Regions from separate parts of the Metabacillus dongyingensis genome, predicted to be linked through region 2. Evidence: riboswitches for the same ligand, from Rfam matches in the RefSeq annotation. Region 2 holds a riboswitch; each other region holds the start of a gene.
What was found. Region 2 has a riboswitch for S-adenosylmethionine ahead of K8L98_RS21680 (methionine ABC transporter ATP-binding protein). Riboswitches for the same ligand answer to the same signal wherever they lie in the genome.

Region 1 (3,281 bases), 1.2 Mb from region 2:
TAAGCTTTCACACCGTATAGCTCGTGTTTCTCATGTAAGCTGTTATGCATGAGACTTTTTAAATCACTTAATTTCTCTTGAATGCTTTGACCACCTTTCAAAAGATTTTGCTGAAGCGCTCTTGTGGAAAGGGGCAGGCCGCCCGGAGCTTTTCCTATTCCCAAATCCACTCTTCCTGGAGCTAAAGATGACAAAACGTTGAAGATTTCAGCGACTTTATATGGACTATAATGTTGAAGCATAACTCCGCCAGAACCTATTCGAATCTGTTTGGTTTTTGCCAGAAGGTAGGAAATGAGAGCTTCTGGCGCAGAGCCAGCTAATTCCTCTGAATTATGATGCTCAGATACCCAAAAACGGTGATAACCCCATTTCTCTGCAAGTATTGCCAGATCCACTGTTTGTTTTAACGCATCTGCTGCTGTATCATTTTCTCCAATCGGACTTTGATCAAGAATGCTCAATTTTATTGACACACTTTCTTCCCCCCTTGTTTATTTCTTTTCCTCACAGCCCTATTTAATGTGCCTCTAGAAGTCCAGTCAGCAAAAGAAGCTGCAAAAAAGGCCCCCCAGATAAGAATGCATATCTTATCTGGGGCGCCTCCGGTTGACCAGTGGGCAATTCTTTATTCTTTCAATTCTTTAAATTATGAAATTTAAGATCCATTGAAAGAATATTATTCTTATTTTTCCGATAAATCAAGTTGGTTTTATAAAAATATTTTCGGACTATACAAAGGTCTACTAATCAAGATAAAAAGTCAGCTGTTTCCTGTTCTTCCTTGTTCTGCGTTTTTTCACGCAAACTGATTTTCCGGAAATTCCAGACCTAAGCTCTCTCGAAGAGTGACACCTTCATACTCCGATCGAAATAAACCCCTTTCTTGAAGAATAGGAACAGCTAATTCTATAAAGTAATCAGTTGTCTATAGTCCATCGATAAAGAGTCTTTATTAATTATTAATTATTTATGATTTCTTCAACCGGTTTTTTTACTGGGATTTTGGTTCCGCCAAATTCCTTCTTTATGAATTCCTGAACTTCTTTCGAATGATATATACTGCTTAATTTTTTAAAATTTTCATTTTTTTCGTTTTCTTTTTGAGTAACAAGAATATTAATATTTGCCTGTGTATCTTGATTGACCTCTTCATGGTAAATAGAATCTTTAATAGAATTCAATCCAGCATCAAGAGCAATGCTGTTTCCAATTAAGGAGGCATCTACATCGGGAAGAGACCGCGCTGTAGATGATCCGTCTACTGGAACAAATTTAATATTTTTCGGGTTTTCTACAATATCTTGAATCGTTCCAAATGAATCAAAATCATCCTTTAACGTAATGACACCTGCATTTCGCAATACGCGTAGAGCTCGAGCTGTATTTGCCGGATCATTAGGAATGGCTATTCCAGCATTTTCCGGAATTTCTTCAAGTGACTTCAAGCGTTTAGAATAAATACCCATTGGTTCTAAATAAGTTGTTGCTATTGCGGCTAAATCTGCATTTTTACTTTTCACATAATCTTGAAAATATGATAGTGATTGAAAAGCATTTACATCAAGGATTCCGTCATTTGTAGCCTCATTAATTTGCAGGCCGTCATTAAATTCTTTTACTTCAATCTCAATTCCGGCTTCTTTGGCTGCTTTTGATTTTGAAATAAAGTTCCATACTTGAGCATCTGATCCAGATGAACCTACGACAATTTTGTTGTTTTCAGATGCATTTGAGTTTATGTTGCATCCTGATAAAATAATGAATATGATTCCGGCTAGAAGTGTAATCGATAATTTTTTCATTTTTGTTTTCTCCCTTTTTCAATTTTTTTTAATCCTTAATATTGCGAGTTCTCACCGCCCATCAAAAATTGCGTAAAATAAAAACCCTTTCTAAAATAAGAAAGAGTTTCGGATTAAACGAATATCTCATCTTATCTTTCAAGCACTTTCATGCTTGCTGGAATTAGCACAGTACTTTTATATAAGCCTGTTGCCGAGGTTTCATAGGGCCATTCCCTCCACCTCTCTAAATAAGAATATATGTTTTTTTCATCCATTAATGGATTCATCACTCCTTAATTAATCATGTTAAATGAACGAAAGGCTTCCATCTCAAGTTCTCAGGGTACTTGAGTGAAAGCCTCTGGTTATCCAGTGAGCGCTGTAATTGAAAAATTTGTTAATATTAAATTAATACAATAAATCATATGTGTCAAGTCGGAATTAAAAATAATAATTACTTTCTATACTGCATTGATTAAATCAATTATGCCTAATACACATTGTAATTACTGTTTATTTCTTGTATTTATTAAGGGCATAAAAATTTATTCCTAATAACATTGCAATTCTTATCTCCTCCCAAAATTCTCTCTTTGAAAAATAGGAAAAAGAAAAATTGGTTTATTCATATTTACTCACATCAAGGTTGATTTAACTTTCTATTTGTTAATAAAAAAGACACCCCTATTTTTTGCTGCGTTGAAGGTAACTTCACGTGCAAATAGAAGAGTGTCTTTTTGAAAAACTATCAAACTGCTTTTAAAAAAGAATCGTTTTCACTTGATTTGTTTTAATTTTCGATTGTACTTTATTTTCTTCCACCTCTATAACTTCAGAACATTTTTCATTAAGATTTGCCGTATATGCTTGTTGAATAGAACGGTTTATTTTAAATGAAACGACCTTTTCTTCGTCGGTTGGATTATAGAAACGCAATACGAATTGATCATCCTTTTCGGCTTTCTTCAAAGTACTTAAAACAGAATCCTGATGTACTTCTTTTATAAAGCTGAAAGAGGCCGGCGTTTTAACATCCGCTGTATTAAGTTTCATTGCATTAAATGGAATTTTGTTATAGAGATCAATTGGTGTTAAGTACTCTTTAGCCATCCGTGCAGCATTAGCTTTTAATGCAGATTGCTGATGTGTAACAATCGCAAACTCTAACGTTAGTTTTCCAAGCATTTGTGAGTCTGGAGTAGGTAATTTAATTCCAGAAGGACGGCCCGGCCTTCTGAGCAGTTCTTCCTTACCCAGCACTCCTACACCTCTGAACAAGGTTATAGCAATTGTGTCGTATGCTTCACCGACAATCTCATACTCTCTTGTACTATTTGTTAGTACACTCACACCATATGCTTCATTGGATAGACTAACAAAACTTAACATTGGATAAATGGAATCTGGACGTTCATCCCATTCTTCCTGCTCCCAAATATCCATTGCACTATCGTAAACATCACGTTTCAAACAACCAAATTGGTTATCAGATAC
Region 2 (3,281 bases):
ATTCGGCAGGATATAATCCTGGAACGGCACGATATCAAGTTCAATGCCTTTTTCCTCAAGCAAAGGCTGTGCTTCCTCCAGAATTTCCGCATGAGGGACATTTGAAGCACCGATTTTCAGCGTTTTTGTTTCTTCTCCTTCGCCATTTCCGCCTCCTGAACCACATGCAGCAAGAGCGAAAGCAGATGTTGCGAATACAGCACTTAATAATAATTTCTTCATGTGAATTTCCTCCCTAACGTTTATCTAATTTTGATGTTATAAAGTCCCCAATAAATTGGATGATAAATACAATCACTAATATCAAGATTGTCGCAATCATTGTTACAGCATTATTATTCCGCTGGAAACCTTCAAGAAATGCAAGATTTCCTAATCCTCCGGCGCCGACAACCCCTGCCATGGCTGTGTAGCCGACAAGTGCAATTGCGGTTACGGTAATGCCGGAGATAAGCGCAGGAGATGATTCAGGTATTAATACCTTCCAAATGATTGTTGATGTTTTTGCACCCATCGATCTTGCAGCCTCAATGACTCCTTTATCTATTTCTCGTAGAGCAATTTCAACCATTCGTCCATAAAATGGCGCAGCGCCGATAATTAAAGCCGGCAATGCTGCTTTTGCTCCAAGAAACGTATCTAAAATGGCCTTTGTAAAAGGAATCAGCAAAATGATAAGCAGAATAAACGGAATCGACCGGAAAATATTCACGAATGCAGATATAATGATATTTACCGGTTTATTTTCCCATATTCCGCCTCTGGAAGTTAAGAATAACAGCAGCCCGAGTATAATGCCCAAGAAAAATGTTGCAGCCACGGAGAATCCTGTCATGAATAAGGTTTCACTTGTAGCTTCCCATACATTTTCCCATCTCACATTCTCAAACATTTGCAATCACCTCCGCTTCAACTTCTTGAGAGCGGATAAATGCCATTGCCTTATCAAGCTCTTCAGGTTGCCCGTCCATATGAATGAGCAAGGTACCATATGATCCGCTTTGAGTTTGCGATATTTTCCCTTGAAGGATGTTTACTTCAATCGGATGGTTTCGTATAAGATTCGTAATGAGCGGACTTTCTGTTGAATCCCCCACAAATGTTAGCTGAATAACCATTCCGTGTTTGTATTTTTCAAGAATCAATTCCATCGTTTCCTGCGTATCATCAGGCTCCGTAATTTGTTTCACAAAGCGCTTCGTAATAGACTGCTGCGGTTTTTTGAAAACATCGAGCACTTCACCCTGCTCAACAATCCTTCCGTTCTCCATAACGGCAACACGATGGCAGATTTTACGAATAACATGCATTTCATGTGTAATCAGGACAATGGTCAAACCCAGTCTTTCGTTAATATCCACCAGCAGTTCAAGAATTGAATCTGTTGTTTGCGGGTCCAGTGCAGATGTTGCTTCGTCACAAAGCAATACTTTTGGGTTATTCGCAAGAGCTCTTGCAATACCGACACGCTGTTTTTGTCCTCCGCTCAGCTGGGATGGATATGCATCTTCCCGCCCTTCCAGCCCTACAAGCTTAATCAGCTCTTCCACTCGTTTCACCCGCTGCTCTTTTTTCACTCCGGCAATTTCTAATGGAAACGAAATATTTTCCCGGACCGACCTTGACCAAAGGAGATTAAAATGCTGAAAGATCATGCTGATTTCGTGTCTAGCCGTTCTCAGCTCATCTCCGCGGATTTTATCGATCTTTCTTCCCGCTACTTGAATGGAACCGCCTGTGGGCTTTTCAAGTCCGTTCAGCAATCTGATCAGTGAGCTTTTTCCCGCACCGCTATAACCGATAATTCCGAAAATTTCACCTTGATTTATGTTCAAGTCAACTGAATCAACCGCGGTAACATTTCCGCTTTTTGATTGAAAGACTTTTTTGACATCTTTTAACGTAATCATGAATTCACCTTCTTCCAAAATTCCACTCACTATCATTTTGCACGAAATACGTCAGGTTCATGTTTTTATTAAGAAAAGCGGAACCACTTGTTCCCCTTTAACTTTTAAGAAAACAAAAATGCCTTTCTGCATAAATGAGCAGAAAGGCATATCTATAGAAGAACCTTTCTCTCATCTTTCAAAACTGAATAACAGCTTTGAGTGAATTGGCACCTTTTCAATAAAATTGACGGTTGCCGGGCTTCGCAGGGCACTTTCCCTCCACCTCTCTGGATAAGAGACTTACAATTTATTTAATTAGTTTACGTTTAAATTCAGTGAGTTAGTAGTACGAGTGTGATTTTATCATGTGCCAAAAGACGGTGTCAACCAAAAAGTTTTTTATTAATTCGAAAAGACGGATGATTCAATTAATGATTTCACACCCGTTGCTTGTTCAATTGCCTGTTCAAGATCCTCCAGAAGGTCATCTATATGTTCAATCCCAACAGACAATCGAATTAAGTCTTCAGTTACTCCTGATTTTTTCAGGCCTTCTGCATCCAGCTGCTGATGTGTAGTGCTGGCAGGATGAATGATCAGGCTTTTGGCATCTCCGACATTTGCTACATGCGACCATAGGTTAACAGAATTAATCACCTTTGCGCCTGCTGCACGGCCGCCATCAATGCCGAACACTACAACCGCGCCTGCCCCTTTAGCTAAATATTTATCTGCCAGGGCCTTGTCAGGGTGCTGTTCATCTTCAGGGTACAGCACCCATTTAACTGCAGGATGCTCATTTAAATACTCAACCACTTTTCTCGTATTAAAAATATGCTCTTTCATTCTTACATGAAGTGTTTCCACTCCAAGAGCAAATTGAAATGCATTAAAAGGACTGATAGCAGGCCCTAAATCCCTGAGGAGCTGAACGCGGGCTTTTACAATAAAGGCTGCCTCCGGCAATGCTTCTGCATATACAAGATTGTGATAGCTTGGATCTGGAGTCGTAAAGCCCGGAAACTTATCGCTGTTCCAATCAAACTTCCCTCCGTCTACGATAATTCCTCCGAGGGTCGTGCCGTTTCCAAGCAGCCATTTGGTGGCCGAATGAATGACAATATCTGCTCCGTGTTCGATTGGCCTGCATAAATAAGGAGTTGCAAAAGTGTTATCAATAATTAATGGGATACCTGCTTCATGAGCAATTTTTGACACTGCCTCTATATCAAGAACCTGCAGACTTGGATTGCCAATCGTTTCTGCAAAAATGGCCTTTGTTTTAGGTGTGATGGCATCCCTGAAATTCTCAGGATCATCCGCATTTACAAACTTAGTCTGTATCCCGTACTTAGGCAAAGTGGTTTGAAAGAGATTGTAGGTCCCCCC
Region 3 (3,281 bases), 610 kb from region 2:
TGTTGTGCAAAGCATCTTTTTTCAGGGACTGCGCCTGTTCGCTGAGCGTCTTTTCAACCAATTGTTCAAACGGGCTTTCCGGAGCTGGAATGCTTGATATATCAAGGTTGTTTTCCCGATCTGCCAGACTTTTATAAAAAGCAGTTTCTTTGTTGTACCGAACAGATAAGAAGATAATAAAAGCGATCATGGAAAGAAAAACAATATACAGGACTGACTGCACTGGAATGGCTGAGTCAATGAAAGCGATAAATAGAATAAAAAAATGAATGATAATAAAGAACAGAATCCAGCTCCGGCGCTCTTTTAAGAAACGGAGAATCATACCATTTCCTCTTCTGCCGCAAGATATCCCTGGCCTACTTTTGTCTCAATAAATTGACCAAGACCAATTTCATCCAGCCGTTTTCGCAGGCGATTGACATTCACTGTTAACGTATTATCGCTTATGAAGCGTCTATCATCCCACAGGCTGTTCATGAGCTTGTCCCTGCTGACAATTTTGTTTTTTTGTTCAATCAATAGTTTAAGAATGAACATTTCATTCTTTGTCAGTTCAACGGAACCGGTTTCGTTCGTAACCGTATTTCGCTCATAATCAACCGCAGCATTGCACCATGTTTTCAGACTTACTTGCTCTGTATTGTAGTTATAAACACGGCGGAGAATGGCCTGGATTTTAGCAATCAGCACATCAAAGTGAAAGGGCTTTTGAACAAAATCATCAGCACCAAGCTGCATAGACATGACCATATCAGTCGGATGATCCCGCGAGGAGAGAAAAATGATCGGCACATTCGAATGCGACCGGATCATCCGGCACCAATGAAAGCCGTCAAACTTCGGCAGCTGAATATCAATGATGACCAAATCTGGCTTTACGGCTGAGAATTCCTGCATGACTTTATTAAAATCTGTAATGCCATAAACATCATAAGACCACTGATTTAATCGTTCTTTGATTTCATTAAACAGGGTTAAATCATCTTCAATTAATAGAAGTTTAAACATGAGTTTCACCACACTATAAGGTTTCTTTTACAATTATTGTATAGGAAAACAATTCTGTGTGCTATAGATGGGCTTGACAAGATGTCAGAATACATAAGTGAACGGAATATTCATACTAATCTTGACATTGATTCAATAGATTGCTATTGTAGTAAAAAAATAATTTCTTATCCAGAGAGGTGGAGGGACTGGCCCTTTGAAACCTCAGCAGCAGGTCTATTAAGATACTGTGCTAACTCCAGCGGGTGAATTGACCTGATAGATAAGCGTGCCTTTTATTTGTCAGTAACGCACTCTTTTTAAAGAGTGCGTTTTTCATTTTTTTGGATGTGAAAAAAGGGGAGTAAAAATGGAAGCTAAGCAGCAATTTCAAAGGAAAATGCAATCTCGTCATTTAGTCATGTTATCTCTTGGAGGTGTAATTGGGACAGGTTTATTCTTAAGCACGGGTTATACGATTCAACAGGCAGGAGCGTTTGGGACGATCCTGTCGTATCTTGTGGGTGCCCTGGTCGTTTATCTCGTTATGCTTTGTTTGGGGGAATTAGCCGTCCATATGCCGGAGACAGGCGCTTTTCATAGCTATGCCGCTAAATATATTGGTCCAGGGACAGGATATACTGTAGCCTGGCTGTATTGGCTGACTTGGACGGTTGCGTTAGGTTCAGAATTCACGGCAGCGGGGCTGCTGATGCAGAGGTGGTTTCCATCTATTAACGTCTGGATTTGGAGTGCGGTGTTTGCGTTGATAATCTTTGCATTAAATGCTGTGACGGTTAAGTTTTTCGCGGAATCTGAATTTTGGTTTGCAGCGATTAAAGTCGCTGCCATAGTGATTTTTATTCTTTTGGGTGGAGCAGCAATTGTAGGTTTTATTCCTCTGACGGATTCCAATTCAGCTCCGTTCTTTACGAATCTCACAAATGAAGGATTATTTCCAAATGGTGCATTTGCCGTTATTATGACGATGCTTGCTGTGAATTTTGCCTATTCGGGAACGGAATTAATAGGGGTTGCAGCTGGAGAAACAGTCAATCCGGAAAAAACAATTCCAATGGCGATTCGGACAACATTATGGAGATTGATTATCTTTTTTGTTGGAACCATTGTTGTTTTATCTGCACTGCTGCCTGCATCAGATTCAGGAGTTTTAAAAAGCCCCTTTGTTTCTGTATTTGAACGAATCGGTATTCCTTATGCAGCAGATATCATGAATTTCGTGATCTTAACAGCCATTTTGTCTGCAGCAAACTCAGGCCTGTATGCTGCTTCCAGAATGCTCTGGTCACTTTCAGATAAGAAAACCATATCACCTATTTTTGCAAGAGTGTCAAAGCGCGGTGTGCCTATATATGCAGTGATTTTCAGTATGCTTGGCGGCACCCTGGCTTTGTTCTCAAGTGTTATTGCGCCAGATACAGTATATATAGTTCTTGTCTCCATTTCAGGTTTAGCCGTGGTTGCCGTATGGATGAGTATTAGCGTGTCACAGTTTTTCTTTCGCAGACAATATATAAAACAAGGACATTCGATAAAGGACCTGGTTTACCGGACACCTTTCTATCCCCTGGTGCCGATTGCATCTTTTGTGCTGTGTTTAGCATCTTTGGTTGGAATCGCATTTGATCCTGCACAGCGAATTGCCCTCTATTGCGGCATTTCATTTATTTTGTTTTGCTATGGAAGCTATTATGCAACACATTTTATTAAGAAAAGAGGAGAAGGATATGCAGCAGAAACTCAATCCAATTGAAACCATTTTAAGTGACTATTCCGTCATGATCCTTGATGGGGCACTTGCTACAGAACTCGAGCAGCATGGCTGTGATTTAGACGATCCCCTTTGGTCTGCCCGAATATTACTGGAAAACCCCGAAGCGATTTATCAGGTTCATTCAGACTATTTCCGTGCGGGAGCGGACTGTGCAATTACGGCCAGCTATCAAGCAACAATCGATGGTTTCTTGAAGCGGGGAATCGAAGAAGAAGAAGCTGTGCAATTAATAAAAAAAACAGTGGTGATTGCAAGAAAAGCAAGAGATGATTTTTGGAAGGAAGAAATGGAAGCTATTAGACCAAAGCCATTGGTTGCGGCATCAATCGGTCCCTATGGCGCCTATCTTGCAGACGGTTCGGAGTATACAGGCAACTATGGGGTTACGGATGAGGCTTTAAAAGATTTTCATCGTCCCAGAATGTCAGCATTGATTGAAGCAGGTGCTGATATACTGGCATTTGAAACCATTCCTTCTCTTCAAGAAGCAAAAGTA

Region 1: linked by a shared signal. The riboswitch ahead of K8L98_RS15310 (MetQ/NlpA family ABC transporter substrate-binding protein) and the one ahead of K8L98_RS21680 (methionine ABC transporter ATP-binding protein) in region 2 are both predicted to bind S-adenosylmethionine.
Region 3: linked by a shared signal. The riboswitch ahead of mmuP (S-methylmethionine permease) and the one ahead of K8L98_RS21680 (methionine ABC transporter ATP-binding protein) in region 2 are both predicted to bind S-adenosylmethionine.

The regions. Positions count from the first base shown of each region.
Region 1 covers NZ_CP082944.1:3,123,108-3,126,388, forward strand. The annotation lists gene K8L98_RS15300 (LLM class flavin-dependent oxidoreductase) at 1-476, opposite strand, end outside; gene K8L98_RS15310 (MetQ/NlpA family ABC transporter substrate-binding protein) at 963-1,805, opposite strand; SAM riboswitch class I at 1,934-2,042, opposite strand; gene mngB (mannosylglycerate hydrolase) at 2,547-3,281, opposite strand, start outside.
Region 2 covers NZ_CP082944.1:4,361,388-4,364,668, forward strand. The annotation lists gene K8L98_RS21670 (MetQ/NlpA family ABC transporter substrate-binding protein) at 1-222, opposite strand, end outside; gene K8L98_RS21675 (methionine ABC transporter permease) at 236-892, opposite strand; gene K8L98_RS21680 (methionine ABC transporter ATP-binding protein) at 885-1,910, opposite strand; SAM riboswitch class I at 2,079-2,190, opposite strand; gene K8L98_RS21685 (O-acetylhomoserine aminocarboxypropyltransferase/cysteine synthase family protein) at 2,295-3,281, opposite strand, start outside.
Region 3 covers NZ_CP082944.1:4,971,266-4,974,546, reverse strand. The annotation lists gene K8L98_RS24535 (sensor histidine kinase) at 1-325, opposite strand, end outside; gene K8L98_RS24530 (response regulator transcription factor) at 322-1,011, opposite strand; SAM riboswitch class I at 1,176-1,280, shown strand; gene mmuP (S-methylmethionine permease) at 1,361-2,764, shown strand; gene mmuM (homocysteine S-methyltransferase) at 2,739-3,281, shown strand, end outside.